Regions from separate parts of the Kitasatospora sp. NPDC036993 genome, predicted to be linked through region 1. Evidence: riboswitches for the same ligand, from Rfam matches in the RefSeq annotation. Region 1 holds a riboswitch; each other region holds the start of a gene.

Region 1 (7,472 bases):
CCGCCCGCGCAGAGCCCGCGCTCGCCGGCGCCGGTGACGACCACGGTCGCGACGGCGTCGTCGTGCTCCCAGTCGTCCAGGGCCCGGGCGATCCGCAGCACCATGGCGTGGGTGAGGGCGTTGAGGGCCTTGGGGCGGTTGAGCACGATCAGCCCGGCCCGGCCCTCCCGGTGGACCAGGACGTCGTCGGCCCCGGTGGTGTCGGCCCCCATCAGGCGGCCCCGATCAGGCCGCGGGCGACGATGACGCGCATGATCTCGTTGGTCCCTTCCAGGATCTGGTGCACCCGCAGGTCGCGGACGGTCTTCTCGATGCCGTACTCGGTCAGGTAGCCGTAGCCGCCGTGGAGCTGGAGCGCCTGGTTGGCCACCTCGAAGCCGGTGTCGGTGGCGTGCCGCTTGGCCATCGCGCACAGCTGCGGGGCCCGCGGGTCGCCGCGGTCCAGGGCCGCCGCCGCGCGCCAGAGCAGCGCCCGAGCGGCCTCCAGTTCGGTGGCCATGTCGGCGAGCCGGAACTGGAGCGCCTGGGCGTGCAGCAGCCGGGCGCCGAAGGCCTCGCGGTCGGCGAGGTGCGCCGTCGTCCGCTCCAGGGCGCTCTGGGCGCCGCCGAGCGAGCAGGCGGCGATGCCGAGCCGGCCGCCGTCGAGGCCGGCCATCGCGATCCGGAAGCCCTCGCCCTCGCCGCCGAGCAGCCGGTCGGCGGGCAGCCTGACCCCGTCCAGCAGCACCTGGCGGGTCGGCTGGGCGTTCCAGCCCATCTTCCTCTCGTTCGGCCCGAAGGAGAGGCCCGGGTCGTCGCGGTCCACCAGGAACGCCGAGATGCCCCTGGCGCCCGGTTCGCCGGTGCGGGCCATCACCAGGTACACCCTGGCGGCACCCGCGCCCGAGACGAACTGCTTGACGCCGTCCAGCACCCAGTGGTCGCCGGCGCGCACCGCCCGGGTGGTGATGGCGGCGGCGTCGGAACCTGCCCCCGGTTCGGTCAGGCAGTAGCTGCCCAGGTGCTCGGCCGAGCAGAGCGCGGGCAGCCAGCGGGCGCGCTGCTCCTCGGTGCCGTGGCGGTCGACCATCCAGCCGACCATGTTGTGGATGGACAGGTAGGCGGCGATGGAAGGGCAGCCGCCGGCCAGTGCCTCGAAGGCCACCACCCCGTCCTGCCGGGAGAGTCCGGAGCCGCCGGCCTCCTCGCGGACGTAGACCCCGGCCAGCCCGAGGTCGGCGGCCTTGCGCAGCACGTCCACCGGAAAGTGCTTGGCCTGGTCCCACTCCACCGCGTACGGCGCCAGGCACTCGGCGGCGAACTCCCGTACCGCGGCGGCGATATCAATCTGATCTTCCGTCAGATCACTTGCGTGCACGGCGTTCACCCCATCGTCGGCATGGTGAAGCTCGCGCCCTCCTTGACCCCGGAGGGCCAGCGCGAGGTGACGGTGCGGGTGCGGGTGTAGAAGCGGATGGAGTCGGGGCCGTGCTGGTTGAGGTCGCCGAACGCGGAGCGCTTCCAGCCGCCGAAGGTGTGGTAGGCGACCGGCACCGGGATGGGCACGTTGACCCCGACCATGCCGGTGTCCACCCGCCGGGCGAAGTCCCTGGCGGTGTCGCCGTCCCGGGTGTAGATGGCCACGCCGTTGCCGAACTCGTGCTCGCTGGGCAGCCGCAGCGCCTCCTCGTAGTCGGCGGCGCGGACGACCGTGAGCACCGGACCGAAGATCTCCTCGCGGTGGATCCGCATCCCGGGCGTGACCCGGTCGAACAGCGAGGCGCCGAGGAAGTAGCCGCCCTCGTGTCCTTCCAGTCGGAACTCCCGCCCGTCGACGACGAGTTCGGCGCCCTCCCGGACGCCGAGGTCCAGGTACCCGCGGACCCGGTCGAGCGCGTCGGCGCCGACCAGCGGGCCGAAGTCCGCCGCCGGGTCGTCCGAGCGCCCGACCTTGAGCGCGGCGATCCGCTCGACCAGCTTGGCCACCAAGGCGTCCGCGGTCTCCTCCCCCACCGGGACGGCCACCGAGATCGCCATGCACCGCTCGCCGGCCGAACCGTACCCGGCGCCGATCAGCGCGTCGGCCGCCTGGTCGAGGTCGGCGTCCGGCATCACGATCAGGTGGTTCTTGGCGCCTCCGAAGCACTGCGCCCGCTTGCCATGGGCGGCGGCGGTGGCGTAGACGTACTGGGCGATCGGTGTGGAGCCGACGAAGCCCACGGCCTGGACGCGCGGGTCCTCCAGCAGGGTGTCCACGGCCTCCTTGCCGCCGTTGACCACGTTGAGCACGCCTGGCGGCAGCCCGGCCTCCAGGAAGAGTTCGGCCAGCCGCAGCGGCACCGAGGGATCGCGCTCCGAGGGCTTGAGAACGAAGGCGTTTCCGCAGGCCAGGGCGGGGGCGGCCTTCCAGAGCGGGATCATCGCCGGAAAGTTGAACGGGGTGATGCCGGCGACCACGCCGAGCGGCTGGCGCATCGAGTACACGTCGATGCCCGTCCCGGCGTTGTCGCTGAACTCGCCCTTCAGCAGGTGCGGGATGCCGGCGGCGAACTCCACGACCTCCAGGCCGCGCTGGATGTCGCCGTGGGCGTCGGAAACGGTCTTGCCGTGCTCGGCGGAGAGCAGCCGGGCGAGTTCCTCCTTCTCGCCCTCGACCAGTTGCAGGAAGCGCAGCAGCACCCGGGCCCGCCGCTGCGGGTTCCAGGCCGCCCACTCGGGCTGCGCCTGGGCGGCGTCGGCGATCACCGCCTCGACCTCGCCACGGTCGGCCAGCGGCACCCGGGCCTGCACCCGGCCGGTGTTGGGGTCGAAGACGTCGCCGTACCGGCCGGACGTCCCGGCGGCGCGCTTGCCGCCGACGAAGTGGGTCAGTTCACGGACCATCGGTTCCTTCTCTCATCAGCGCTGGGGAGAGGAGGACTGGAGAGCACCGCCGCCCGGCCGCGCGCACGGTCGGCGCACGGGCCTGCGGGCAGGCGGAAAATGACGGATCGTCAGGCGTCGAGCGCCCTGGCGACCGGAAGCACGGCAGCGGAACGGGAACAGCGGCCCGGAGTCATGCGTGTCGTCTCCATCCTCGTGGAAAACACGAACCACCCGCGGCCGGTATCCTGACTCCCGGATCGACGCCCGCCCCCTGGCCTTCCCGGCTGGCTGCCAGTGGCCGTCTCCTGCGAGGACGGACTCCCCGGTCACAGTGGCGGGACCGTGCCGGACTCACACCGGCTTCCCTGACACCGCGGACCTGCCGTCGACCATATAGTTGGACGTCCTAGTAAGTCCAGAGCGACAACCCGTGAGAACACGTCACGGACGCGTCGTCACCGGCCCGCCCGGGGCCGTCGAGCACCGCCCGGGCCCGGGGGCGGCCTCAGCCCAGGAGCTTCGCCACCACCCGGTCGAGCGCGCGGATGTCCTCCGGCGGCAGCGCGAGCAGGGCGTCCGGCGGGGTGGCGAGGATGCCGGTGGCGAGCGCGGCCTTCGCCTCGCCCTCCTCGGTGAGGTGGACCAGCTTGGAGCGCCGGTCGGCCGGGTTGGTGATGCGTTCGGCGAGGCCGCGCCGCACCAGGTCGTCCACGATCACGGTGGTGTACGGCGGGTCGGCGGTCAGCCGCTCGGCCAGCTCCCGCAGGGTGAGCGGTCCGGCGGCGAGCCGGCGCAGCGCCCTGACCCGGCTGAAGCTCATGCCGAGGGCGTCGGCGACGGCCTTGCGGCGGTCGTGGCGCTCCAGCACGAGCGCGTACATCCCCTGCCAGACCCGGGCCGCCATCCCGGCATCGGCCTCGCCCGGCTCCGGGTGTCCGCCGGTGTCAAGGCACTCCATCAGGCGTCCACCGTCCCCTTCGTCTCTCTGATCCCGTTGCCGCCGGCGTCCTCGGCCGCCTCCTCGGCGGCGAGCCGCTCCGCCGCGCGTTCGGCCGTCGCCCTGGCCCAGCGACCGGAAGTGAGCGTACCGGTGACCAGCACGGCGACACCGCAGCCGGCGATGATCCACCACGCCGTCCGGGCGGCGGCGGTGAAGGCCGCCGGGTCGGCGTGGGCGGCACCGGCCATCAGCGCACCGGTCACCGCGACGCCCAGGGACTGGCCGACCTGCCGGCTGGTGGAGGCGACGGCCGCCGCCACGCCCGCCTGCGCGCGGGGCATCCCGGAGACGGCGGTGTTCGTGATCGGCGCGTTGACCAGGCCGAAGCCGGTGCCGAAGAGCAGGAAGGCGACGACCAGCAGACCGGTCGGCACGTGCTCGGCGTAGCCGACCGCCTGGAGCACGGCGCTCGCGGTCAGTGCCGTCCCGGCGAGCAGCAGGGGCGTGCGCGGCCCGCGGGTGGCCACCATCCGGCCGGACAGCGGCGCGGTGAGCAGCGACATGACCGCCATCGGCAGCATGAACAGCCCGGCGTGCAGCGGGTCGAGCCCGCGGACGTCCTGGAGGTACAGGGAGCCGACGAACAGGAACCCGCCGAGGCCGGCGAAGGCGGCGACCGCGATCACGGTGGCACCGGAGAACGGCGCGGAGCGGAAGAACCGCAGGTCGATCAGGGGGTCGGTGCGCCGGGGCTCGTACCACAGCAGGCCCAGCAGCGCGCCGAGCGCGGCCGCCGTGCAGCCGAGGACCACGGGCGAGGTCCAGCCGCGTTCCGGCGACTCGATGATCGCGTAGGTGAGTCCGGCGAGCAGCACGACGACCAGCAGCTGGCCGACCGGGTCCGCCCTGCGGGTGCGGGCCGCCCGCGACTCCGGCACGTAGCGGGTGAGGAAGAGCGCGGCCAGGCCGATCGGGACGTTGATCCAGAAGATCGCCCGCCAGCCGGCCGACTCCACCAGGACCCCGCCGAGGATCGGTCCGGCGGCCATGCTGATGCCGACCACGCCACTCCACACGCCGATCGCGCGGGCGCGCTGCCGGGAGTCGGTGAAGGTGTTGCTGATGATCGACATCGCGACGGGGTTCAGCATCGATCCGCCGACCGCCTGGAGCATCCGCGCGGCGAGCAACCAGCCGAGCCCGGGGGCCAGGCTGCACAGCAGGGAGGCCCCGGAGAACACCACCAGTCCGATCCGGAACACCCGGCGGCGGCCGATCCGGTCGGCGGTCGATCCGGAGAGCATCAGGAGGCTCGCCAGTACCAGGGTGTAGGCGTCGACCGTCCACTGGAGTCCGGACACCGAGGTGTGCAGGTCACTCCGGATGGCGGGCAGGGCCACGTTCAGGATGGTGACGTCGAGGCTGACGATCAGCAGGCTCATGCAGCAGATGGCGAGCACGAGCCAGGGCCGCGGTCGGGCGGCATCGGGCATGACGGACGCTCCATGGTTACTTGTGTTGTTGTAATCATTGTGAGCCTATAACTAACTCCCGCGACGACTCCACCCTTTTCCGGTCCGGGAAAGACGGAACGGCCGCGCCCACACCGATCTCCTCGGCGGGGCGCGGCCGTCCAGGCCCGCGGGTCAGGCCTTCTTGACCACGCTCGACTTGAGCTGCATGGCGCCGAAGCCCTCGACACGGCAGTCGATGTCGTGCCCGTCGACGCCGTCCACCAGGCGGATGTTGCGCACCTTGGTGCCGGCCTTGATGCCGGAGACGCTGCCCTTGACCTTGAGCGCCTTGACCACCGTCACGGTGTCCCCGTCGTTCAGCACGTTGCCGACGGCATCCTTGATCACACGCTCGCCGGCCGCGGCGCCGCTCTCCTCGGAGCCGCCGGGCACCCACTCGTGGGCGCACTCGGGGCAGACCACGAGGGCGTTCATCTCATAGGTGTACTCGCAGGAACACTGCGGGCACGGGGGCAGGCTGTCGCTCATGGGTTCAACGCATCCAGGGTTTCGAGGCGGCAAGGGGGCCGGGCCGGCGGGTCCGGTGCCCACGCAGAGGGCACCCTGACGCACCTCGCGCCGATCCGACGGCACGCCAGCATGTATGAACTTGAAGAATTTTTCAAACCACCTGTCCGCCGACGTGAGGGCAGCCCCCGAAGGTGCCCCGGTCGGAGGACGCCGGGCACCTGCCGGGGCCGTCCTCCGTACCGTCGGCGAACACGAAGGTGTCCCCTGCTACACCGCGGCCGTCGGCCCGCCCTGGGTCGCGGGCCCGCGTGCCTGGTTGCCGGGGCTCCGAGGGGACCAGCCGTGGTTCACAGGACCCGCGGTCCACTCCTGGAGGCTGCCGTCCCTCGTCGTCGTGTAGACCCTGGTCTCCTTGGCGGCCGCCGTCCCGAAACGGCCCCGCAATTGGCGCGATCCGCACCCGCCCCGCCCCGCCCGTCACCCGGCCAACGGCGCGGGCAGCGGGCGGGCGTGCAGGACGTCCAGCCGGGAGACCGCCCGCGTCACCACCACGTACAGGCGGTGCAGCCCGCGCGCTTCGGCCTCCACGATCGCGGCCGGCTCCAGCACCACCACGTGGTCGTACTCCAGCCCCTTCGCCAGCGACGCCGGCAGCACCGTCACCCGCGCCGTGGTGCCGGCCTGCTCGGCCGCGCCGGTCGGGACGCCCGCCTCCCGGAGGGCCTCGGCGGTCTCCGCCACCGCGTCGTCGGCCGCGATCACCGCGATCGAGCCCTCGCGCTCCAGCGCGGCCCGCACCGCCGTCACCACCGCCCCGCCCAGGCCGCCCCCGGCCACGCTCCGCACCGTCAGCTCGCCGTCCTGCCGCAGCGACACGGCCGGCGGCACCGCCACGCCCAGCGCTCCCAGCAGGGTGTTGGCGAGGGCCATCACCACGGCCGGGACGCGGAAACCGGTGGTCAGCGGCACCACCGCGGCCTGCGGCTTGCCCAGGTGGCCGAGCTGCTCGGGCCAGCTGCGGGCGGCCCACGGCGCCGTCGCCTGGGCGAGGTCGCCGAGGACGGTGAGCGAGCCGAAGACGCTGCGGCGGGCGATCGCCCGGCACTGCATCGGGGAGAGGTCCTGGGCCTCGTCCACCACGACGTGACCGAAGCCGGCCGGGTGCTCGATCAGTCCGGCCACCTCGTCCAGCAGCATCAGGTCGTGCTCGGACCACCTGGCGCTCTTCTCCGAGCGCGGCGGGCGGCGCCACAGGATCGCCGCCCGCTCCTCCGGACCGAGCACCCCCTCCGCCGCCTCGGCCAGCACCGCGGGGTCGCTCAGCAGTGCGGCGACCACAGCCTCCGGCCGCAGGTTCGGCCAGGCGGCCTCCAGGAAGGCCGCGACCGGCCTGGAACGCCCGATCTTCCGCGTCCACGCCCCGGGCATCACGCCGGACCGGCGCTCGGCCTGGTCCTGGAGCATCGCCACCACCCGGGTGCGCAGGCTCTCCCGGCCGATCGCGTACGGAGGCGCCTGCTCGCGCAGTTCGGCGACCACCCGGTCGAGCCGCTCCGGGGACACCCGCCAGCGGTAGGAGCCGTCCGGGACGACCAGCGGCTCCGAGCCCGTCGCCCGGATGCGCCCGTACAGCGCCCGGCGCAGCACCGTCGCCATCCGGGCGTCCTGCTTGACCACGGCGGCCCGCTCGTCGTCCACCGAGG
Region 2 (7,472 bases), on a different contig from region 1:
TGCCCGAGCTGCCAGGCGGCCTGAGCGGAACCGGTCCTGTGTCGTAGGCGGCCCTGCTGACCTGCGACGATGGACACTGTGCTCGTCGAGCCGCCCGTCCCCGAACCCGTACCGCCACGTGTGAGCGTGGCGTGGAAGGAAGCCCCATGATCTTCATCACCGTCAAGTTCCCGGTCCGCCCCGAGCGCGTCGACGGCTGGCTCGACCTGGTCGACGAGTTCACCCGGGCCACCCGGAACGAGCCCGGCAACATCTTCTTCGAGTGGTCCCGCAGCGTCGACGACCCCAACGAGTTCGTCCTGGTCGAGGCGTTCCGCGACGGCGAGGCCGGCAAGGAGCACGTGGAGTCCGCGCACTTCGCCAAGGCCATGGAGGACCTGTCGTACGCGGTGGCCGCCAAGCCGCGGATCGTCTCCACCGAGATCCCCGGCATGGACGGCTGGGCTGAGATGGGGGAGATCACCCCCCGCTGACACCCGGAGTGCCCCTCCGGCCCGGCGCCCAGCCCGTAGGCTGGGGCCCGGGCCGGTCGGAGGGAGCGGGCAGATGGAGCGGCACGAGGTGGCCAACACCCTGTCGGGGGCCACGGTGGGCGGCCATGTGGTGCAGGCCGGGACCATCGGATCGCTGCACATCCACCAGCCCGAACAGAAGGCGAGACCTCGTCAGGTCCGGTCGCCGCACGGCCCGTTCGTCAACCGCGAGCCGGAACTCGCCGCCCTCGCCGAGGCCCTGGCCCCGGTCGAGGCGGGCGGACTCGGGATCGTGGTGTTCACCGGTCTGGGCGGGGTCGGCAAGACCGAGCTGATCGCCAAGTTCACCGAGGAGCACCGGGGGAGCTTCCCGGACGGCGACCTCTACGCGGACCTCCTCGCCTACCGGCACCAGGGCGGGGTGGACCTCCCCGAGCTGCTGGCCGGCTTCCTGCGCGCCCTCGGCACCGAGCCGCCGGCCGTGGAGGCCGAGCGGTTCACGGCCTTCCGCACCGCCACCGCCGAGCGCCGCTGCCTGTTCTTCCTGGACAACGTCGAACACGCCGCGGAGGTCCGGGCGCTGCTCCCGGCCCGCGGGCTGGTGGTGGTCGCGAGCCGGCGCCGGCTGCCCGCGCTGCGGACGGACGGCGCGCGGGTGCGGCAGCTCGGGCCGCTGAGCGCGACGGCGGGCGCCGAGCTGGTGCGCGGCTGGGTGGGCTCGGGGCGGGGCACCGACGGGGAGCTGGCGGAGCTGGTCGAGCTGTGCGGCGGACTGCCGCTCGCGCTGAACGCGGTCGGCAGCCAGCTGCTGGACCGCGACAGCCTGCCGGTCGGCCGGGTGGTGGCCGAACTGCACGACCGCGAGGGCAGGTTGGCGATGCTGGAGGACGAGGAGAACGATCTCGGCGCGACGTACGACCTGGTCTACGAACGGCTGTCGCCGGAGGGCCGGGCGCTCTACCACCTGATCGGCGTGCACCCGGGCCCCTTCGTGTCCGCCGGACTGGCGCGGGCGGTCGGCGTCCGGCGGGCCGAACGGGCGATCGGGGAGCTGCGCGGCGTCCACCTGCTGGACGAAGTGCTGGACGACGACGGCGAGGACCGCTTCCGGGCCCATGACGTGGTGCGGACGCACGCCTACGGCCGGGCGCGGGAACTGCCCGACCGCGAGGGGCTGCTCGCCGGAGTCGTCGCGTACTACCGCGGCCGGGCGTCGGCGGCCGACCGGGCGATGGCAGGGAAGCGGCTGCGCCTCCAGGAGCCGAGCGGTGACGACCTGCCCCGCTTCCCGTCCGGGACCGCGGCCCTGGAGTGGCTGTACGCCGAACGCGCCAACTTCCGCGCCGTGGTGGAGGCGGCGGCCGAGCAGGGCCGGCACGGCGAGGTGTGGCGGCTCTGCGAGTCGCTCTGGCCGCTCTACCACGGCCGGAAGCTCTACCAGGACTGGATCGCCGCCCACCGGCTCGGCATCGAGTCGGCCCAGTGGGACAACCGGCCGGCCGCCGTGGTCCGGATGCGCAACCAGCTCGCCAGGGCCCACTTCGAGCGCGGGGAGCACCGGCTCGCCGCCGAGCAGTTGGCGCTCGCCACGGAGCTGGTCCCGCTGGTGACCGACCGTCAGGTGGTGGGGGTGCTCTACGAGACGGACGGTCTGCTCTGCCTGGCCGACGGGCGCCCGGCCGACGCGGTGGAGCGGTTCACCCTGGCCCTGGCGGCGAACCGGGGCGACGACCACGGCGAGATCGTCCAGAGCTACAACGTGGCGCAGGCGCTGATCGCCGACGGCCGTCCCGGGGAGGCGCTGGCCCTGCTGGCCGGGGCCACCGCCCAGGCGGGGCGGACGCGGGACGAGGACATGCTGATGAAGCTGCCGCTGGTCCGCGCCCGGGCCCACCGGGCGCTCGGGCAGCTGGACCTCGCCGTCGCCCAGGCGGACGACTGCGCCCGGCAGGCCAGGGAGCGGAGCCAGTACGCCAAGGAGGCGCAGGCGCACACCCTGCTGCTCGGCCTCGCCGAGGAGCGGGGCGACGTGGAACTGGCGGAGCGCAGCCGCGAACGGCTGCGGGAACTGGCCGGTCAGGGCCCGTCCTAGGAGCCTACGGGCCGGTACTGAAGGACACCCGGGTACGGTGGCCGCCGGTGCGGACGGTGAGTCCGTGGTCGGGGAGGCCGGCCGGGTCGCCGCCGTCGGCGAGCCAGGAGGCGACGGCGGAGCCGAGCAGCAGCGGGTCGATGCCGGGGTCGGGGCGGCCCCAGTCCGGTTCGGCGCGGGCCTCCAGCAGCGGGCCGCCGCGCAGCCGCAGCAGATGGCGGGCCGGGCCGAGGGCGGCCACCGCGACGGCGAGGCCGGGCAGTTCGGCGGCGGTGTCGGCGAGCCAGCGGGTGGCGGGGCGTTCGGCGTGGGCCTCGGTGCGGGCGAGCACCTCGGCGGTGTGGCGCAGGGCGTCGCCGGGGTGGTCGTCGGTGAGGGCGTGGAAGCCGCGCGGGGTGTGGTCGCGCGGGTCGAAGGGGTAGCGCCGGAGGCTGACCTCGGTGCCCTCGCTCACTCCCTCGACGTCGTACGCGGTGGGCCCCTCGGCGGTCGCGGGGCGCGGAACGGGCCTGGGGTAGGGCGGTACGGCCGGTTCGTCCGCGGGTTCGTCGAGTCCGTCCAGGAAGGAGTAGAGCAGCGGGCGCAGCAGGTGGGCGGATTCGCCCTGGTGGGCGAGCGAGCGGCCGGTGACGCCGCTGAGGTCGGCCGGGCCCCGGGCCAGGGCGAGTTCGAGCTGGGCGGCGAGGTCCCCGTCCGGGTCGAGGACGGGCGCGGCCTGGCCGAAGGCGTAGCCGGGGGAGTGCGGGTCGAGTTCGGCGGCGCCGGTGGCGACGAGCACGGTGTGGTGTTCCAGGGCGGCGCCGTAGACGGTGACCGAGCCGTGGTCGCCGATCACGCAGTCGGCGGCGACGAGTGCGGCCTGCCAGCCCTGGTGGGGCGGGATCAGGCGCAGGCCCATCCGGCGGGCGTCGTCGAGCAGCGCCTCGGGGTCGTGGCGGCTCCAGACGTTGGGGTGCAGGACGACGGCCACGGTGTACTCGTCGGCGGGCAGCCGGCGGACCAGCCGCTGGGGGAGGTCGGGGTGGCGGCCGAGCAACGAGTGCCCGCTCCAGGTGGAGCTGACGACGACGAGCCGTCGGCCGCCGGTGGCGCCGAGCGCGGCGCGGTAGCCGTCGCGGGAGCGCCGGCTGGTGAGCATCCGGTCGAAGCACGGGTCGCCGACGACCCGGGCGACGTCCAGCGCCTCGGGGCAGGAGACCCGAAGCCGGTCCAGCTGCTCGGGGTGGGAGAGGCCGAGGACGTCCACGAACACCCGTCCGCGGTGGGTGAGTTCGTTGCGGGACAGGCCGGCGGCGGTGACCGTGTCGCCGGTGGACTCGGTGACCAGGCGGTTGTAGCCGACGCCGTGCGGGAGGACGACGAGGCGGGCGTCCAGGCGGTGCATGGAGGAGTGGACGGCGCAGGCGACGGCCAGGTCGAAGCGGTGCCGGACGGCGTCCTCCCAGTCCAGCACGGTGAAGCCGGGCAGGCCGCGCAGGTAGTCGTCCAGGGCGCGGTCGGCGAAGGCGGAGCCGGGGTTGACGGTGAAGTACCGCTCGATGCCGTCCGGGCTCAGCAGGGTGAGGACGTCCAGGACCCGGGTGGCCGAGGTGAGGGTGCGGGCGACCGCCAGCACGCGGGCCCTGACCGGTCGGGTGCTCCAGCGGTCGGCGGGCCAGGCGTGGGGGTGGGACGGCACACCATGATCGTACTCATCCGGCTCCGCCGCGGCACGGTTTCCGAGTGGGGGTCAGCCCGCCGCCGCGCTGGGCTCGTGGTGCTCGGCGGCGGCGCACTCGTCGAGGAGGGGGCGCATGGCCTCGTCCACGAGCCGGTAGCGCACCACTCGTCCGTCCCGGTCGCCGGTGACCACCCCGGCGGTGCGGAGCAGGCGCAGGGCCTGGGAGACGGCGGGGTCGCGCATGCCGGTGGCGACCGCCAGGTCCGTCACGGCGAGCGGGCCGGCCCGGTGGAGGGCGAGCAGCAGGGCGAGGCGTCCGGGGTCGGCGAGCAGCGAGAAGCGCTCGGCCCAGGTCCGGACGTGCGCGGGATCGCCGATCGCGGCGATGGCCTCGCAGACCCGGTGCCCGTCGATGGTGCGGTGGCCCACGCGGTCGGCAGGTACGAGATGCATGCCGGCATTCTCGCAGGCAAGGGTCTGTGATCCTGGACACCTGCGCACGTGCGCAGCCTTGCACGGGTCGGGCGGGGCCCCTACGGTGTAGCCCGCCGTGGTGCTCGGGAAGACCGGTGACGGACCCTCAGGGGTCCCCAGTCCGGAGCGGCCCTCGCCACTGTGATCGGGTCGTTCCTCCGCCCGCGGAGGAGCGTCGTCCGTACCCATGGAGCCACTGGGTGCCCCGCGCACCTGGGAAGGCGGGTACGGGCGTCCCGTAAGCCAGGAGACCGGCCACGGCATCTCACGAGGTTTTCCACGAGGTGCTGGAGCGTGATCCGCAGATGACCCTGCCCGAAACCGTTGCCGCCGGGGCGAATCCGGCGCCCTCGGTGCTGCCCAGCTTCCAGTGGCGGCGCGAGGACACCATCCGTACGGCCGGGCTGATGGGGGTGATCCTGGCCATGCACGTGGTGGCCTTCGGGACGCTCCTCTTCCTGGTCGCGCCCGAGAAGTACGAGGTCGGCACCCAGGTCTTCGGGGTGGGCCTGGGCGTCACCGCCTACACCCTCGGGATGCGGCACGCCTTCGACGCCGACCACATCGCGGTGATCGACAACACCACCCGCAAGCTGATGGCGGACGGCAAGCGCCCCGTCTCGGTGGGCTTCTGGTTCGCCCTCGGGCACTCCTCGATGGTGGTGCTGATGGCCGCCCTGGTGGCGGGCGGCGCGCAGCTGGCGAACACCCTGATGGACGACGAGTCGGCCACCCACAAGTGGCTCGGCGTGGTCGGCACCACCACCTCCGGCGTGTTCCTCTACCTGATCGGCGCGCTCAACCTGGCGGCGCTGCTCGGCATCCTCAAGGTGTTCCGTTCGATGCGCGCCGGGCAGTACGACGAGAAGGAGCTGGAGGCCCACCTCGACTCGCGCGGCTTCATGGCCCGGGTGCTGAACCGGGCGACCCGTTCGATCACCAGGCCGGGCCAGATGTTCCCGGTCGGCATGGTGCTGGGCCTGGGCTTCGACACCGCGACCGAGGTCACCCTGATGGTGATGGCCGGCTCGGGCGCGGCCTCCGGGCTGCCCTGGTACGCGATCGTCTGCCTGCCGCTGCTGTTCGCGGCCGGGATGAGCCTGTTCGACACCCTGGACGGGACGTTCATGAACTTCGCGTACCAGTGGGCCTTCGCCAACCCGGTGCGGAAGGTGTACTACAACCTGACCATCACGGGTCTGTCGATCGCGGTGGCCTTCATCATCGGCACCATCGAGCTGGTCGGGGTGCTGCACGAGAAGCTGGACCTGACCGACCCGGTCACCGGGTTCGTCGCCGAGATCTCGCTGGACAACGTCGGGTACGCCATCGCCGGGCTGTTCGTGGTGGTCTGGGCGATCGCGATCGGGTACTGGAAGCTCGCCCACGTCGAGAAGCGCTGGACGCCCGGCCAGGGGGCACAGAAGCACTGACCCGTGCGCGGAACGGCGCCTCCCCGCGCCGGGGGGAGGCGCCGTCCGGGTGGGCGGGGTCAGCGCTCCTCGCGGAAGTCGACGTGCCGGCCGGCGGCCGGGTCGAACTTGCGCAGGACCATCCGGTCCGGGTCGTTGCGGCGGTTCTTGCGGGTCACGTACGTGAAGCCGGTGCCGGCGGTGGAGCGGAGCTTGATCACCGGGCGCAGTTCGCTGCGGGCCATCGGGCGTCCTCCTGGGGCCAGGGGCGGCGGGTCCCGGTCGGTGGACCGAGCCCGTGCACCGAAATGGAATTCATTTCCACCCCGTCCAACGTGGGCCCGGCCCCGCCCATTCCCGGCGTCCGACGCCCGGGGGAGCGGGGAACCCGGCGCGTGCCCGAGGGGGAGGGCACGGAAGCGCGGGGGGCGCGCAAGGGGTACTGGGGGTTCTGTCGGGGGTGCTCGGCGGGCGCTTCGGGCCGGGGGTTCGTAGGCTCGACGCATGGCGGATGCGTACGCGGGGCGGCGGGAACGGGTGAGGGAGCACTGCAGTGCGACGGGGGCCGATGCGGCCCTGGTCACCCGTGCGGCGAACGTGCGGTACCTCACGGGCTGCGCGCCCTGTGGGGCGACCCTGCTGCTCACCAGGGAGAGAGCGCTGCTCGCGCTGCCGGACGACCTGCCCCCGGACGACTCGGGGGAGCACCTGATCGCCCCGGACGTCGCCCGGATGCCGGTGGCGACCGGAGCGGACACCGCGCTGGCCGCCGCGGCCGCCGCCGCCAGGTCCGGTGTGTCGGGCCTGGCCGTGGAGGAGCACGACCTGACCGTCAGCAGGCACCGGGCGGTGGGGGGCCTGGCCGAGGGGGCCCGGCTGGTGGACCTCGGCCGGGTGGTCGAGGGGCTGCGAGTGGTCAAGGACGAGCACGAGATCGCCGACCTGCGGATCGCCGCCGAGATCGCCGACCAGGCGCTCGGCGAGCTGCTGGAGTCGATCCTGGTCGGCCGCACCGAGCGGCACCTGGCGATGGAGCTGGAGCGCCGGATGATCGACCACGGCGCCGACCGGGCCGCCTTCCCGGTCTCGGTCGGCACCGGCAGCCACTCCGGCCAGGCCGCCCACCAGCCGACCGACCGCCGGGTGGAGGAGGGCGACTTCCTGACCGTGGTGATGGGCGCCCAGTACCGGGGCTACGGCGTCTCCACCGCCCGTACCTTCGTGATCGGCGCAGCCCCCGCGCCCTGGCAGGTGGAGCTGCACCGGCTGGTCTTCCGGGCCCAGCGGGCCGGGCGGGAGGCCCTCGGACCAGGAGTGGAGCAGTGCGTGCCCGACCGGGCCGCCCGGCAGGTGCTGGAGGC
Region 3 (7,472 bases), on a different contig from region 1:
ACCGGGTAGTGGGCGGAGTCGGCTGCGGCCTCCTTCGGGGCGATCTCGGCGCCGCAGGCGGTGAGTCCGAGGACGAGCAGGGCGGCGGTGGCAACGGCCTTGGTACGCACGGTGGTTCCTTCGGAGGGGGCGGATCAGGCGGAGTGGTCGGAGGGGGCGAGGCGGTCGAACAGCAGCTGGAGGGCGCCGGTCACCGGGTGCCGCACCGGGGTGCCCCGGACGCCGAACACCTCGGCCAGCAGGGCGGGTTCGAGTACCTCGTGGGGCGGGCCCGAGGCGACGATCCGGCCGCCCCGCAGCACGTACAGCAGGTCGCAGTGGCCCGCCGCCAGGTTGAGGTCGTGCAGCGCGGTGAGCACCGTCGGTCCGGCCTCGCGGGCGAGCGCCAGCACCTCCAGTTGGTGGGCGACGTCGAGGTGGTTGGTGGGTTCGTCCAGCACCAGCAGGCGCGGCTCCTGGACCAGCGCGCGGGCGAACAGCACCCGCTGCTTCTCGCCCCCGGACAGGCTCAGGAAGCCCCGCTCGGCGAGGTGTCCGGCGCGGACCTTGCGCAGTGCCCCGGCGCAGCGCTCCTCGTCCCCGTCGGACGGGGCGCCGAAGCCCCGGCGGTGCGGCAGCCGGCCCATGGCCACCACCTCGGCCACCGTGAAGTCGAACTCGGCGGAGTGCTCCTGGGTCAGCGCGGCCACCCGGCGGGCCGACTCGCGCGCCGTGAGCGCGTGCAGGTCGTCGCCGGCGAGCCGGACGACGCCGCCGGCCGGCTTCAGCACCCGGTAGACGCAGCGCAGCAGGGTCGACTTGCCGCTGCCGTTCGGGCCGACCAGGCCGACCACCTGCCCGGCGGCGGCCGCCAGGCTCACCTCGTGGACCAGCCGGGTGCCGGCCAGCTCCACCGAGACGGCGTCGACGGCGAGGTCCTGGGCCAGGGCCGGGCCGGTGGCTCCGGCCGCTTCGGACGGCGTGGTCACGTCGGTCATCGGGTGCCTCCGAAGGCCTGGCCGCGGCGGCGCATCATGATCAGGAAGGCGGGCACGCCGAGCACCGCGGTGAACACCCCGACGGGCAGTTCGGCGGGCGCCAGCAGGGTGCGCGACGCGATGTCCACCCAGACCAGCAGCAGCGCCCCGGCGAGCGGCGCGATCACCAGCACCCGGCGGTGCCCGGCGCCGACCAGCATCCGCGCCAGGTGCGGCATCAGCAGTCCGACGAAGCCGATCGCCCCGCTGACCGCGACCACGGTGCCGGTGACGGCGGCGGTCACCACGAACAGCTCGCGGCGCAGCCGGTCCGGGTCCACGCCGAGCGAGGCGGAGGTCTCGTCGCCCATCGCGAGCGCGTCCAGCCGCCCGGCGGCGCAGGCCAGGTAGGCGAGGCCGGCCAGCACGGTGACGGCGGCGATCGGCACCTTGCCCCAGGTGGCGCCGCCGAGGCTGCCGAGCAGCCACATCATGGCGTCCCTGGCGGCCTCGCCGCGGTCGGCGGCGAAGACCATCAGGGTGGTGGCGGCGGAGAAGCCGTAGGACAGGGCGGTGCCGGTGAGCACCAGGCGCAGCGGGGTGAGCCCGTACGCGGTGCGGGCGGCGAGGTACACCAGCGTCATGGCGGCCAGCGCGGAGCCGAAGGCGGAGGCGGAGATCGCCCACACCCCGAGCGAGGCGAAGGCGCCGAACAGCAGCACGGCGTTGGCGCCGACGGCCGCGCCGGAGGAGATGCCGAGCACGAAGGGGTCGGCCAGCGCGTTGCGCACCAGGGCCTGGACGGCGACCCCGCAGGCGGCGAGTCCGGCGCCGACCACGGCGGCCAGCACGGTGCGCGGCAGCCGGATCTCCCAGACGATCGCGTACGCGGCCGCCTCGTCCGCCTCCAGCCGGCCGCCCGTCAGCCCGGCACCCAGCAGTCGCAGCACCCGGGGCAGGCCGAGCCCGGAGGAGCCGAGGGCGACTCCGCAGACCAGCGAGAGCAGCAGCGCGGCGGCGAGGCCGGCGGCGAGCGGGACGACGGGTATCCGGCGGGTGGGCGGGCCGGCTGCACGGTCTGCGGGTGCGCGGTTCACGGGTGCGCCTTGCCTCGGGCCGCGGGTGCGCCGGGCCGGGCGCGTGCCGGGGCGTGCCGGGGCGCCGGTCCCCTCGCAGTCCGCGGCGAGTTGTCGGGAGGTCAGCGGCCGGGGGCGATCGGGCTGGCGCGGCCGTACGGGCGGGTACGGGCCGTGCTCACCGTTGCGGGTCAGCGCCGGATTCACACCGGACTTCCCCCTCGGACGCCCTGGCAGCATAACAGCCACTCAGGGCAGGCAACCCTTACCGGGCAGGGCTGGACGTGAACGCACGACCGCCCCCGTCCGGCGGTGCGGACGGGGGCGGTCGGCTGGCGACGCGTCAGGCTCAGGCCTGCTTGGTCTCCCAGAAGATCTTGTCGACCTCGGCGATCAGGTCCAGCAGGGCCTGGCCGGTGGCCGGGTCGGTGGACGCCTTGGCGGCCGAGGCGGCCTTCAGGGTGTCGTTGACCAGCTGGTGCAGCTGCGGGTACTTCTCGAAGTGCGGAGCCTTGAAGTAGTCGCTCCACAGCACCGAGATGTGGTGCTTGACGGCCTCGGCGCGCTGCTCCTTGATGATGACGGCGCGGGCGCGGAAGTGCGGGTCCTCGTTGGCCTGGTACTTCTCCTGGGTGGCCTTGACGGACTCGGCCTCGATCCGGGCCTGCGCCGGGTCGTACACGCCGCAGGGCAGGTCGCAGTGGGCGTGGGCGGTGGCGCGCGGTGCAAACAGACGAGAGAACATGGGAGTCCTTCCTTAGATCGTCTTCCCGCGCCCGAGATTACCCCTCCGTCCTCCCGGTTTCGCGATCGGGCGGGGGGCCCAGGGCGAAAGACGGACCAGGAAACGGGCCAATCCGGACATCGAACAGGTGACGGCCCGTACGGCAGACTGGGGGCGGGCCGAGCGGGAGGAGGAGCCGTGGCGCGGAGCACGCGGCCGGAGGGCGCCGGAGCGGGGCGGCGGGGCCGGGGCGGCGTGCTGCCGCTGGGGCTGGTCGACGTGGCGGGGCCGTCCATGGTGCCGACCCTGCGCGAGGGCGACCGGCTGCTGGTCCGCTACGGCGCGCCGGTCCGGCCGGGCGCGGTGGTGCTCTTCCGGCACCCGTTCCAGCAGGACCTGCTGGTGGTGAAGCGGGCCGCCGGGCGCCGGGCCGAGGGCTGGTGGCTGCTGTCCGACAACCGTCCGGTGGACAGCGACAGCCGCAGCTACGGCGCCGTGCCGGACGAGCTGGTGCTCGGCCGGGTGCTGCTGCGGCTGCGTCCCGACCCGGTCTGGCTGGCGCCGGGCCGCCGGCTGGAGCGGCTGCTGCTCACCCCCCGGCTGGCCCGGCTGCCGGGCCTGGCCCGCCGGTTCGGCGTGTGGGTCGAGGAACCCTAGGCCCCGGCCCCGGCCCCGGCCGCGGCCTCCTGGCGCTTGCGGGCCCGGTAGGCGGCCACGTTGGCGCGGGTCGCGCAGCGGTCCGAGCAGTAGCGGCGGGAGCGGTTGGTCGAGGTGTCCAGGTAGGCGTTGCGGCAGGGCGCGGCCTGGCAGATGCCGAGCCGGTCGGCGCCCAGCTCGGTCAGGTGGACGGCCAGGCCCATGCAGGCCACCGCGCTGAAGTGCGCGGTGGCGGTGGGCGAGTTGTCGGCCAGGTGCAGGTGCCAGCGCGGCCGCCCGGCGTCGTCCAGGAAGTCGTGCCCGGAGATCAGCGGGCTGACGGGGTACTCCATCAGCAGGCTGTTCAGCAGGTCGACGCCGCGGATCTCGTCCCCCTCGGCGGCGGCCTCGAAGACCCCGCGCAGGCGGGTCCGCACGGCCCGGAGCCTGGGCAGGTCGGACTCGTCGGCGAGCGTGGCGGCCCGCGAGGAGTCGGAGAACAGGCCGCGCACCGCCTCCACGGAGGTCAGCGCGTCGGTGCCGCGCTCGGGCTCCTCGGTGTTCACCAGCCGAACGGCGAGATCGGCGTACGCGGCGAGCTCCACAGGGGTCCTTCCAGAATGCGGTAACGGGCTTACTGCCTCCAGCCTATTACCCGGGCGGGGACTCCACCCTACGGCCCGGGCGGCGGCTGCGGCCCACGGCCCGGGCGGAAAACGGTCGGCGCCCGGCAGGGGAGGCCTGCCGGGCGCCTGGGGCACGGGTTCAGAGCACCTTGGACAGGAAGGCCCTGGTCCGCTCGTGCTGCGGGTCGGTGAGCACCTCGCGGGGGTTGCCGGACTCGACCACCACGCCGCCGTCCATGAACACCAGCGCGTCGCCGACCTCGCGGGCGAAACCCATCTCGTGGGTGACGACCACCATGGTCATGCCCTCCTCGGCGAGGCCGCGCATGACGTCCAGGACGTCGCCGACCAGCTCCGGGTCGAGCGCCGAGGTGGGCTCGTCGAAGAGCATCAGCTTGGGCTTCATGGCCAGCGCGCGGGCGATCGCGACGCGCTGCTGCTGGCCGCCGGAGAGCTGCGAGGGGTAGTTCCGCGCCTTGTCGGCGAGGCCGACCCGCTCCAGCAGGGCCATCCCGCGCTCGCGGGCGTCGGCCTTGCTCTCGCCCTTGACCTGGACCGGCGCCTCCATGACGTTCTCGACGGCGGTCATGTGCGGGAACAGGTTGAAGCGCTGGAAGACCATGCCGATGTCGCGCCGCTTGAGGGCGACCTCGCGGTCCTTGAGCTCGTGCAGCCGGTCGCCCTTCTGCTGGTAGCCGACCAGCTCGCCGTCCACCCAGAGCCGGCCGCCGTTGATCTTCTCCAGGTGGTTGATGCACCGCAGGAAGGTCGACTTGCCGGAGCCGGACGGGCCGATCAGGCAGAACACCTCGCCCTTCCTGACCTCCAGGTCGATGCCCTTGAGCACCTCGACCAGGCCGTAGGACTTGTGCACGTTCTCGGCGCGGACCATGGGCTCGGCGGACGCGGCGGCGCCGGCCGGGGTCTTGGTCAGGTCGGTCATACGTGACCACCTCCCTCGAGGCCGGGAACGACGTCGGCACTCGTCTTCGGGGCGGGCTTCCCGGCGAACAGTCCCCGCAGCCGTTGCAGCGGGGTGGGCGGGAGGGTGCGGTTGGAGCCTCGGGCGTAGTGGCGCTCGATGTAGTACTGACCGATGGTCAGCACCGAGGTGAAGAACAGGTACCAGAGGCTGACCACGATCAGCAGCGGGATGTTCTGGTAGTTCCTGGAGTAGATGACCTGGCCGGCCCGGAAGATCTCCTCCAGGGAGATCACCGAGACCAGCGAGGTGGTCTTGAGCATCGAGATGGTCTCGTTGCCGGTCGGCGGGATGATCACCCGCATGGCCTGCGGCAGGACGATCCGGCGCATGGTCTGGAACCGGCTCATGCCGAGCGCGTGCGAGGCCTCGGCCTGGCCCTCGTCCACCGACTGGATGCCGCCGCGGACGATCTCCGCCATGTAGGCGGCCTCGTTGAGGCCGAGGCCCAGCAGTGCCGCGACGAACGTCGGGATCAGCACGTTGGTCTGCTCGGACCAGAACTCCGGCCCCCACGGGACGCCGATCGACAGCTTGGCCCAGATCAGGCCGAGGAAGTTCCAGAACACCAGCTGCACCAGGACCGGGGTGCCGCGGAAGATCCAGATGTAGACCCAGGCGACGCCGGCCAGCAGCGGGTTCGGGGACAGCCGCATCACCGCGAGGATGATGCCGCCGACCACGCCCATGAGCATGGCGAGCACGGTCAGTTCCAGCGTCACCAGCAGGCCGTGCATGATGCTGTCGTGGAACAGGTACTGACCGACGATGTCCCACTTGAAGGCGGGGTTGGTGAAGGCGGCGCTCAGCAGCATGGCCGCGAGCACGGCGATGACGACGGCGCCCGCCCAGCGTCCGGGGTGGCGGACCGGGACGGCCTTGATGATCTCAGGCCGCCCCCTCTGCGCCGTCCCCTTGTCCAAAGAGTTCACGGTGTGGCCTCGGGGGAGAAGATGAAGCGTACGAGGGTCAGCTGACGGCGCCGTTGACGGCCGACTTTTCGATGGCACCGGCCTCGACACCCCACTTGGTGAGGATCTGCTTGTAGGTGCCGTCGTCGATCAGCGACTGGACGGCGCCCTGGATGGCCGGGGTGAGCTTGGAGCCCTTGGCCAGGGCGACGCCGTAGGGGGCCGTGCCGTAGGTCTCGCCGACCTTCTCCAGCTGGCCGCCGGACTGCTTGATCGCGTAGTCGACGACCTGGGAGTCGGCCATCAGCGCCTGGTCGCGCCCGGAGACCACGGCGTTGGTGACGTCCGTCTGGAGGTCGAACTTGTCGCCGCCGTTCTGGACGCCCGGCTTGCCGGCCTTGGCGCAGTCGGGGTCGCGGGTGTCCTTGATCTCGTCGGCCTGGGTGGTGCCGGTCTGGACGGCGACCTTCTTGCCGCAGAGGTCCTTCGGGTCGACCTTCTCCGGGTTGCCCTTCTTCACCGCGACGGCGCTGCCGGAGTTGAAGTAGGTGACCATGTCGACGATCTGCTCGCGCTCCTTGTTGTCCGTGAAGGACGACATGCCGAGCTGGAACTTGTTCGACTGGATGCCGGGGATGATCGCGGTGAAGCCGGAGTCCTGCACCTCGGCCTTCAGCCCGAGCTTGGCGGCGATGGCGTTGGCCAGGTCGACGTCCATGCCGATGACCTTGCCGCTGTCGTCCTTGAACTCGTCCGGCGCGTACGACGCGTCGGCGCCCACCACGAGCTTGCCGGCCGTCTTGACGTCGTCCGGGACGAGCGCGGCGAGCTTGGGGTCGGCCTTGACCTCGTTGACGGTGGCGGAGGCGTTGGGGGCGCCGCCGCTCTCGGTCTTGCTGCTGCTGCAACCGGTCAGCACGAGGGAGACGGAGGCGGCGACGACGCCGGCTGCGAAGAGCCGGTTGCGCTTGGTACGGGCGGTCATGAAGGGGGATCTCCATCCTGGGGGAGAGAGGTCGGGCGGAGCGCGCCGCGGGAGCGGCGCACCGGAACAGCGAGCCGGACGTCCGGGTACGGGTGCGTGGTGCCGTACGTCGTCGTACGTGCAGGCCGGGTCGTGCAGTTGCCCGGGTGCGCGGGAGCCACCCGGGGCCTTACGAGGTACTGCTTCCGCCACCCTCCGCCGAGGTGGACGTTGACCGAACCGCCTCGACCAGGGGCCTGCTCGATCCGAGATGGGGGGAATCCTGCCATCTGATGACGGTCAGGTGGCCCTCATCCAGATCAAAATCGGATAACGAGGGGTCACGCTGTCCGCTATTCGGACTTATTCCGTGACCCTGTCACTCTGCGCATAAGTATGCGGACCGGTGGGTGTCGTTCCCGGAGGCCCGCCGCCCGCGCCCCGGATGCCGCCGCCGGTGGTCCCGGCCTGCCGGGCCCACCGGCGGGTGTGTCAGAATTCGTCACCGGGTGACCCCCGAACGCTCGAACCAGACCGACGAGCCCCGACAGGCTCGGGGTGCTCAGGAACGGAAGCCTCAACGCGGCTCCGTATCCG
Region 4 (7,472 bases), on a different contig from region 1:
GCTGGGGCCTGCTCCCCCAACCGCCGGACAACACCGAGAAGTACCTCTACGCCCGCACCAACCTGTGGGTGCTGACCTGCTTCTCCCTCATCAGCTTCGCCTGCATGGTGGCCAGCGAGATCGGCCTGCTGAGCGCGACGCCGTGGTTCCTGTTCTTCATACCGCCGCTCGCCTTCACCGTCGTCTACTACCTGATCTCCCGCTGGGTGCACGGCTTCAACGAGACCTTCGACCTCTCCGCCCACCGAGCCCTGGTCAAGTCCTGGCAGCCCGAGCACTATCCGACCGTCGACGTCTTCCTGCCGGTCGCCGGCGAACCCATCGAGGTGCTGCACAACACCTGGACCCACGTCGCCCGGCTGCGCGACCAGTACCCGGGCGACGTCACCCCGTACGTCCTCGACGACAGCAACAGCCCGCAGCTCGCGCAGATGGCCGTCGACTTCGGGTTCGTGTACGGCACCCGCGACAAGCTCGGCTGGTTCAAGAAGGCCGGCAACCTCCAGTTCGGCTTCCGCAACTCCGACGGCGACTACATCCTCATCCTGGACGCCGACTTCGCGCCCCGGCCGGACCTGCTGAACGAGACGCTCCCCTACCTGGAGACCGACCCGCGCCTCGGCATCGTCCAGTCCCCGCAGTTCTTCCGCATCCTGGACTCGCAGAACTGGATCGAACGCGGCGCCGGAGCCGTCCAGGAGCTGTTCTACCGGACCGTCCAGGTCTCCCGGCAGCGCAGCGACGGCGCCATCTGCGTCGGCAGCTGCGCGGTGTACCGGCGCGCGGCGCTGGAGGAGAACGGCGGCACCACGCTGATCGGCCACTCCGAGGACGTGCACACCGGCTTCGACCTGCGCCGCCTCGGCTGGGACCTCCAGTACATACCCGTGGCGCTGGCGACCGGCGTCTGCCCGGACAACGTCGGCGGCTTCTTCAACCAGCAGTACCGCTGGTGCACCGGCTCGATGAGCCTGCTCGCCAGCAAGAAGTTCTGGCAGACGAAGCTGCGGCCGGTCACCCGCGCCTGCTACCTGTCCGGCTTCTTCTACTACATCCACACGGCGCTGTTCACCCTCGTCTCGCCGCTCATCCCGATCGTCCTGCTGCTCGCCCGCCCCGACCTGATCCGCTGGGAGAACACCGCGCTGGTGCTGCCGGGGCTGATCTACGCGACGGTCATCTTCCCGCTCTGGCACCGCAATCCCTACCGGCTGGAGGCCTGGGCCGCCCGCATGATGTACGGCTGGGCGCACGTCTTCGCCATCTGGGACATCCTGCGCCGCAACCGGATGGCCTGGCAGCCGACCGGCTCCACCGGCGCCAAGAAGAACAAGACCCGCCGGTTCTGGACCGGCGTCATCGTCTGGGGCGGCGGCACGGCCCTGCTCTGGGTGCTGCTGAGCATCTGGCGGATGCTCACCATGGGCCCGCTCAACTTCGCCCTCGTCCTCGCCTCCGGCCTCTTCTACGCCACCATCGTCGGCCGGGTCCTCGTCCAGCCGCGCCCCACGGAAGCAGTGTGATCGCCATGCCCGCCCACCTCCGACGGGCCGGCCGGCTCCGTCGCCGGCCGGCGCTCCTGCTGCTGACCGCCGCCGGCCTGCTGCTCGCCACCGGGTGCGGCCCCGAGGACCCCGGCTTCGCCATGCAGGAGGGCCTCGACCGGCCCGCCGCCGCGGCCACTCCCGGCGCCGCCCCCGCGACGGCCCCCGGCACGGCCCCGGGCGCCGCGCCGAGCGCGCCTGCCGGGACGCCCAGGGCCCTGCCGGCCGGCGTCCCGTACGACGTCACGCCGCTGCTCAAGCCCGACCACAAGTACCTCGGCGCCGCCCTGCCCGACGTCCCCGCCACGATGGACGCGCTGCCCGGCTACAGCGCCGCGATCGGCAAGCAGCCCAACGTCCTGGAGTTCTACGCCCACTGGAAGGGCGGCTTCGACACCGCCGGCGCACGCCGGATCCACGAGGCCGGGGCACTGCCCTTCATGGCCTGGGAACCGCACGACCGCTCGCTCGCCTCGATCGCGGCCGGCGACACCGACGACTACGTGCGCGGCGTCGCCAAGTCCGTCGCCAGGTTCAACCTGCCGATCGCCATCAGCATCGCCCACGAGATGAACGGCGACTGGTACCCGTGGGGCCGTCAGGCCGCCACCCCCGAGGACTTCGTGGCCGCCTGGCGCCACGTCCACGACATCTTCGACCAGGCCGGCGCCACCAACGTGATCTGGGTCTGGAGCCCCAACATCACCGACCCCGCGCCCAACACCCGCCTGGCGCCGTACTACCCCGGCGACACCTACGTCGACTGGGCGGGCATGACCGGCTACTTCACCCGCACCGGGCCGAAGACCTTCGAGGCGCTGTACGGGCCGACCATGGCCGAGATCCGCGGCTTCTCCAAGAAGCCCTTCTTCATCAGCGAGACCGCCTCCGAGCAGGGCAAGCGCCAACGCGCGGACGTCGACCAGCTGTTCTCCGGCCTGGAGGCGCACGACGACGTCGTCGGCTTCGTCTGGTTCAACATCGTCAAGCGGGCGGACTGGCGGGTCGAGGCCGTCCCGGACACCCTCGCCGCGTTCAAGCAGCGCGTGTCCGACCCCCGTTACGGCTTCGACATCCGGAACCCCAGATGAGCACTGAGTCCGAGTTCCCCTCCGTCCCGCACGGCCGCGCGGCCCGCCGCCGCCGGGCCGCCGAGCCCGAACCCGCCGAACCAGGACCGGACACCGCCGAGCCGGGACCGGACACCGCCGGGCCCCGCACGGCCGTGGCGGTGGACAACCCCGACAACATAGAACTGGCCCCGTACACCATCCCGCAGGTCCCCGCGATCAGCTGGGACCCGGGCCCCAGCCCGCGCCGCCGCTGGATCGCCCGCGGCCTGCTGGGCGCCGTCCTCACCGTCCAGGCCGCGCTCTCGCTGCGCCTGCTGGCCGCCGCCCACCCCGACGAGGCCGCCGCCATGGTCTCCGGCCGCCGGCAGCTGGCCCACCTGCTGCACGGCACCCCGGTCACCACCGACCTGGTCGACCGGGTGCACGGCTCGCCCTGGCTCTACCCGCCACTGGCCGGCGCCGCCGCGAACGCCGGTGGCATCTGGGGCACCCGGCTGCTCAGCCTCGGCTTCGCGCTGGTCACCACCGTCCTGCTGTACTCGCTGACCCGGCGGCTGTTCAACGAGCGGGTCGCCATCTGCGCCATCGCCGTCTACGCCGTCCTCCAGTCCACCGTCGTGGTCGGCTTCTACGCCGCACCCGAGTCGCTCGCCGTCCTGCTGGTCGCCGTCGCGGCCTGGACCACCGTGTTCACCGCCCGACGGCATCCGGCCCTGGCCCTGCTCGCCGCCCCACCCACGGCGCTGGCCTGCGCCGTCGCCTACTCCGCGGCCTTCGCCGTCCCCGCCCTGGTCGCCCTCGCGTTCGCCTGCGCCCGGCCGTACCAGCGGCCGGGACCAGCAGCCCTGCGCGCGCTGCTGACGGGCGCCGGCACCCTCCTGCTGCTGCTCCCGTACGGCACCCTCGGCAGGGTCGCGGGGTGGTCGCCCTCGCGCGGCAACGCCCCCGGCTCAGCCGGCTCGATCCTGCTCGGCACGCTCCAGTGGGCCGGCCTGTTCACCGTCCTCGCGGTGGCCGGCACCATCGCCTACGCGCGCCACGAGCAGATCAACGAGCACGACGCGCCGGAGAAGGACGCCGTCCCCACCACCCGGGGCCGGCGCGCCCTGCTCGGGGCCGTCCTGACCGTCACCACCCTGCTGGTCCCCGCCGCCCACCTGTGGACCGGCACCTCCGGCGCGCTGTTCCGCCACCTCGGCTACGGCATGCTGCTCGCCGCCCCGCTCGCCGGGGTCGGCCTGACCCGGCTGGTCGGCGCCCACTTCCGCCACCCCCAGCTGGGCATCCTGGTCTGGGTCGCGCTGCTCGCCCTCGGCCTGGAGCAGTCCGCCCTGCGCTACCAGAACGGGCCCGACTCCGGCCGCCTGCTGGCCGTCCTGCGGGTCCACGCGGAGCCCCAGGGCCGCTACCTCACCGAGGTCGACGGACTCGCCGAGTACTACCTGGGCGGCGTCTCCCGACCCGAGCAGTGGGTCTCCGCGCGGGCCGGCACGGACTACCGCGACGGCGCCGGGGTGCAGCACCACGGCGACGCCGGCAGCGTGGCCGCGATCCGGGACGGCTGGTTCACCGTGGTCGTCCTCGACAGCACCGCGCCGAAGGCCACCGACCGGGCCCTGAGCGACGCCCTGACCGCCGCCGGACACTACCGGCTGGTCGCCCAATTCACCTCACCGACCGGTGATTCGAGCACGTACAAGGTCTATCTGAAGCACTGACGGGCCACCCCGCTCAGCCACACCCGCGACACGACAGCCACAACATATGGTGCCACCGCAGTCCGGCGGCACAACATGTATGCTCGCTTCTGCTGTCGACGCAGGGGAACCCGGTGCGAATCCGGGACTGCCCCGCAGCGGTGAGCGGGCGGCTCCAGCAGCCGTGCCCGCGAGTCCGATTACCTGCCGGACAGTGTGCGCCACGGCCCTCCCGCAGAGGCCGCGCCAGCACGAGCAGTACCCCTCCGGGCCTCGCGGGCGGGCCGGGGAGTAACCGTCGCGCGACGCCGTGTGCGTTCGTGCCGTGCTCCCCTGCCCCCATCGGCCCGGTGGCCCCCCGATCACAGCCGCCGATCGCCGCCAGGAGAGAGCGCCTTGACCACCGCAGCCTCAGCCACCCTGCCCGCCCAGGGCACCGGTACCGTTTTCACCGACCCGACGGTCTCCGACCCCGGCGGCGCCCTGCTGCGGCTGCTCACCGACCGCAGCGTCGACCTCACCGAGGTGGACCCCGGCCATGTCGCCGCCGCCGCGCTGCGCGGCCGCCACGCCGGCTCGGACTTCGCCGAACTGCGCGGGCTGGCCGTGGACGCCGCCGCGTCGATGATCGCCGAGGACCCCCAGTACTCGAAGCTGGCCGCCCGGCTGCTCGCGCTGGAGATCGTCGACGAGGCGAACAGCCAGGGCTCGGTGTCCTTCTCGGCCTCGATCACCGTCGGCCACGACGAGGGCCTGATCGGCGACGCCACCGCCGACTTCGTCGCCAAGCACGCCGCCGCGCTGGACGCGCTGATCGACCCCGAGGGCGACGACCGCTTCGAGTACTTCGGCCTGCGCACCGTGCAGTCCCGCTACCTGCTGCGCCACCCGATCACCCGCAAGGTGATCGAGACCCCGCAGCACTTCCTGCTCCGCGTCGCGTGCGGCCTGGCGGTCGGCGACAGCGAGCAGTCGGTGCGCGAGGTGGCCGAGCTGTACGGCCTGATGAGCCGCCTGGAGTACCTGACCTCCTCGCCGACGCTCTTCAACTCCGGCACCCGGCACCCGCAGATGTCGAGCTGCTACCTGCTCGACTCGCCGCTGGACAACCTGGACTCGATCTACAACCGCTACGCGCAGATCGCCCGGCTGTCCAAGCACGCCGGCGGCATCGGCCTGTCCTACTCGCGCATCCGCTCGCGCGGCAGCCTGATCCGCGGCACCAACGGCAAGTCCAACGGCATCGTGCCGTTCCTGCGCACCCTCGACTCCTCGGTCGCCGCCGTCAACCAGGGCGGCCGCCGCAAGGGCGCGGCCTGCGTCTACCTGGAGACCTGGCACGCCGACATCGAGGAGTTCCTGGAGCTCCGCGACAACACCGGCGAAGAGGCCCGCCGCACCCACAACCTCAACCTGGCGCACTGGATCCCGGACGAGTTCATGCGCCGGGTCAACGCCAACCAGGACTGGTCGCTGTTCTCCCCGGCCGACGTGCCGGAGCTGGTCGACCTGTGGGGCGCCGACTTCGACGAGGCGTACCTCAAGGCCGAGCAGGCCGGCAAGGCCGTCCGCACCATCCCGGCGCAGACCCTGTACGCCCGCATGATGCGCACCCTGGCGCAGACCGGCAACGGCTGGATGACCTTCAAGGACGCCTCCAACCGCGCCGCCAACCAGACCGCGCTGCCGGGCCGCACCGTGCACTCCTCCAACCTGTGCACGGAGATCCTGGAGGTCACGGACGACTCCGAGACCGCCGTCTGCAACCTGGGCTCGGTCAACCTGGGCGCCCACGTGGCCGCCGGGGCCTCCGCCGGCGACCTCGCCGGCGCGATGGACTGGGAGCGGCTGGACGCCACCGTGCGCACCGCCGTCACCTTCCTCGACCGCGTGGTGGACATCAACTTCTACCCGACCACCGAGGCCGGCACCTCCAACTCCCGCTGGCGGCCGGTCGGCCTCGGCGTGATGGGCCTCCAGGACGTCTTCTTCAAGCTGCGGATCGACTTCGACTCGGCCGAGGCGAAGGCCCTTTCGACGCTGATCGCCGAGCGCATCATGCTCACCGCGTACGAGCGCTCCGCCGACCTGGCCGAGCAGCTCGGCCGCCACGAGGCGTACGGCGAGACCCGCGCGGCCCGCGGCGAGCTGCACATCGACCACTTCCCGACGGCCGCCCCGCAGTGGGCCGACCGCTGGACCGCGCTGCGCGCCCGGATCGCCGAGACCGGCCTGCGCAACTCGCTGCTGCTCGCGATCGCGCCGACCGCGACCATCGCGTCCATCGCCGGCGTGTACGAGTGCATCGAGCCGCAGGTGTCCAACCTGTTCAAGCGCGAGACGCTGTCCGGCGAGTTCCTCCAGGTCAACCCGTACCTGGTGCGCGAGCTCAAGGACCTCGGCGTCTGGGACCAGCAGACCCGCGACGCGCTGCGCGACGCCAACGGCTCGGTGCAGGAGCTGAACTGGCTGCCCGCCGAGGTGCGCTCGCTGTACCGCACGGCCTGGGAGCTGCCGCAGCGCGCGCTGATCGACCTGGCCGCGGCCCGCATGCCGTACCTGGACCAGAGCCAGTCCCTGAACCTGTTCATGGCGGCGCCGACCATCGGCAAGCTCAGCTCGATGTACGCCTACGCGTGGAAGGTCGGTCTCAAGACCACCTACTACCTGCGTTCGCGCCCGGCCACCCGCATCGCCCAGGCCGCGTCCGGCACCGCACGTGCCGCCGCGCCCGCGCCCGCGCCGGTGCCCGTGAACAGTCCGACCCTCACCCCGGAGCAGGAAGCCGCCATCGCCTGCTCCCTGGAGAACCCCGAGTCCTGCGAGGCCTGCCAGTAATGTCCGACGACCGCCAGAAGATGCTGCTCGACCCCGGCTTCGAGCTGACCCTGCGCCCGATGCGCTACCCGTCGTTCTACGACCGGTACCGGGACGCCATCAAGAACACCTGGACCGTCGAGGAGGTGGACCTGCACTCCGACGTCGCCGACCTGGCGAAGCTCAGCGAGGGCGAGCGCCACCTCATCGGGCGACTGGTCGCGTTCTTCGCGACGGGTGACTCGATCGTCTCCAACAACGTGGTGCTGAGCCTCTACAAGCACATCAACTCCCCGGAGGCGCGGCTGTACCTGTCGCGTCAGCTGTTCGAGGAGGCCGTG

What was found. A riboswitch is a leader RNA that binds a small molecule or an ion and turns the genes downstream of it on or off. The one in region 1 is predicted to bind cobalamin.
Region 2: linked by a shared signal. The riboswitch ahead of nicT (Nickel transporter NicT) and the one ahead of ACZ7C5_RS36770 (CoA-acylating methylmalonate-semialdehyde dehydrogenase) in region 1 are both predicted to bind cobalamin.
Region 3: linked by a shared signal. The riboswitch ahead of ACZ7C5_RS15400 (FecCD family ABC transporter permease) and the one ahead of ACZ7C5_RS36770 (CoA-acylating methylmalonate-semialdehyde dehydrogenase) in region 1 are both predicted to bind cobalamin.
Region 4: linked by a shared signal. The riboswitch ahead of ACZ7C5_RS15260 (ribonucleoside-diphosphate reductase subunit alpha) and the one ahead of ACZ7C5_RS36770 (CoA-acylating methylmalonate-semialdehyde dehydrogenase) in region 1 are both predicted to bind cobalamin.

The regions. Positions count from the first base shown of each region.
Region 1 covers NZ_JBVJRP010000031.1:30,439-37,910, reverse strand. The annotation lists gene ACZ7C5_RS36780 (enoyl-CoA hydratase/isomerase family protein) at 1-212, opposite strand, end outside; gene ACZ7C5_RS36775 (acyl-CoA dehydrogenase family protein) at 212-1,357, opposite strand; gene ACZ7C5_RS36770 (CoA-acylating methylmalonate-semialdehyde dehydrogenase) at 1,363-2,862, opposite strand; cobalamin riboswitch at 3,063-3,246, opposite strand; gene ACZ7C5_RS36765 (MarR family winged helix-turn-helix transcriptional regulator) at 3,350-3,802, opposite strand; gene ACZ7C5_RS36760 (MFS transporter) at 3,802-5,277, opposite strand; gene ACZ7C5_RS36755 (zinc ribbon domain-containing protein YjdM) at 5,431-5,787, opposite strand; gene ACZ7C5_RS36750 (HelD family protein) at 6,247-7,472, opposite strand, start outside.
Region 2 covers NZ_JBVJRP010000003.1:395,085-402,556, reverse strand. The annotation lists gene ACZ7C5_RS08050 (Fpg/Nei family DNA glycosylase) at 1-24, shown strand, start outside; gene ACZ7C5_RS08045 (putative quinol monooxygenase) at 147-473, shown strand; gene ACZ7C5_RS08040 (AAA family ATPase) at 547-2,565, shown strand; gene ACZ7C5_RS08035 (hypothetical protein) at 2,570-4,243, opposite strand; gene ACZ7C5_RS08030 (ArsR/SmtB family transcription factor) at 4,295-4,678, opposite strand; cobalamin riboswitch at 4,760-4,973, shown strand; gene nicT (Nickel transporter NicT) at 5,005-6,132, shown strand; gene rpmG (50S ribosomal protein L33) at 6,192-6,356, opposite strand; gene ACZ7C5_RS08015 (M24 family metallopeptidase) at 6,616-7,472, shown strand, end outside.
Region 3 covers NZ_JBVJRP010000006.1:324,387-331,858, forward strand. The annotation lists gene ACZ7C5_RS15390 (ABC transporter substrate-binding protein) at 1-110, opposite strand, end outside; gene ACZ7C5_RS15395 (ABC transporter ATP-binding protein) at 135-977, opposite strand; gene ACZ7C5_RS15400 (FecCD family ABC transporter permease) at 974-2,053, opposite strand; cobalamin riboswitch at 2,176-2,314, opposite strand; gene sodN (superoxide dismutase, Ni) at 2,382-2,777, opposite strand; gene sodX (nickel-type superoxide dismutase maturation protease) at 2,955-3,413, shown strand; gene ACZ7C5_RS15415 (CGNR zinc finger domain-containing protein) at 3,410-3,997, opposite strand; gene ACZ7C5_RS15420 (amino acid ABC transporter ATP-binding protein) at 4,158-4,961, opposite strand; gene ACZ7C5_RS15425 (amino acid ABC transporter permease) at 4,958-5,932, opposite strand; gene ACZ7C5_RS15430 (ABC transporter substrate-binding protein) at 5,970-6,896, opposite strand.
Region 4 covers NZ_JBVJRP010000006.1:290,832-298,303, reverse strand. The annotation lists gene ACZ7C5_RS15275 (glycosyltransferase family 2 protein) at 105-1,523, shown strand; gene ACZ7C5_RS15270 (glycoside hydrolase family 26 protein) at 1,529-2,635, shown strand; gene ACZ7C5_RS15265 (glycosyltransferase family 39 protein) at 2,632-4,335, shown strand; cobalamin riboswitch at 4,382-4,540, shown strand; gene ACZ7C5_RS15260 (ribonucleoside-diphosphate reductase subunit alpha) at 4,735-7,152, shown strand; gene ACZ7C5_RS15255 (ribonucleotide-diphosphate reductase subunit beta) at 7,152-7,472, shown strand, end outside.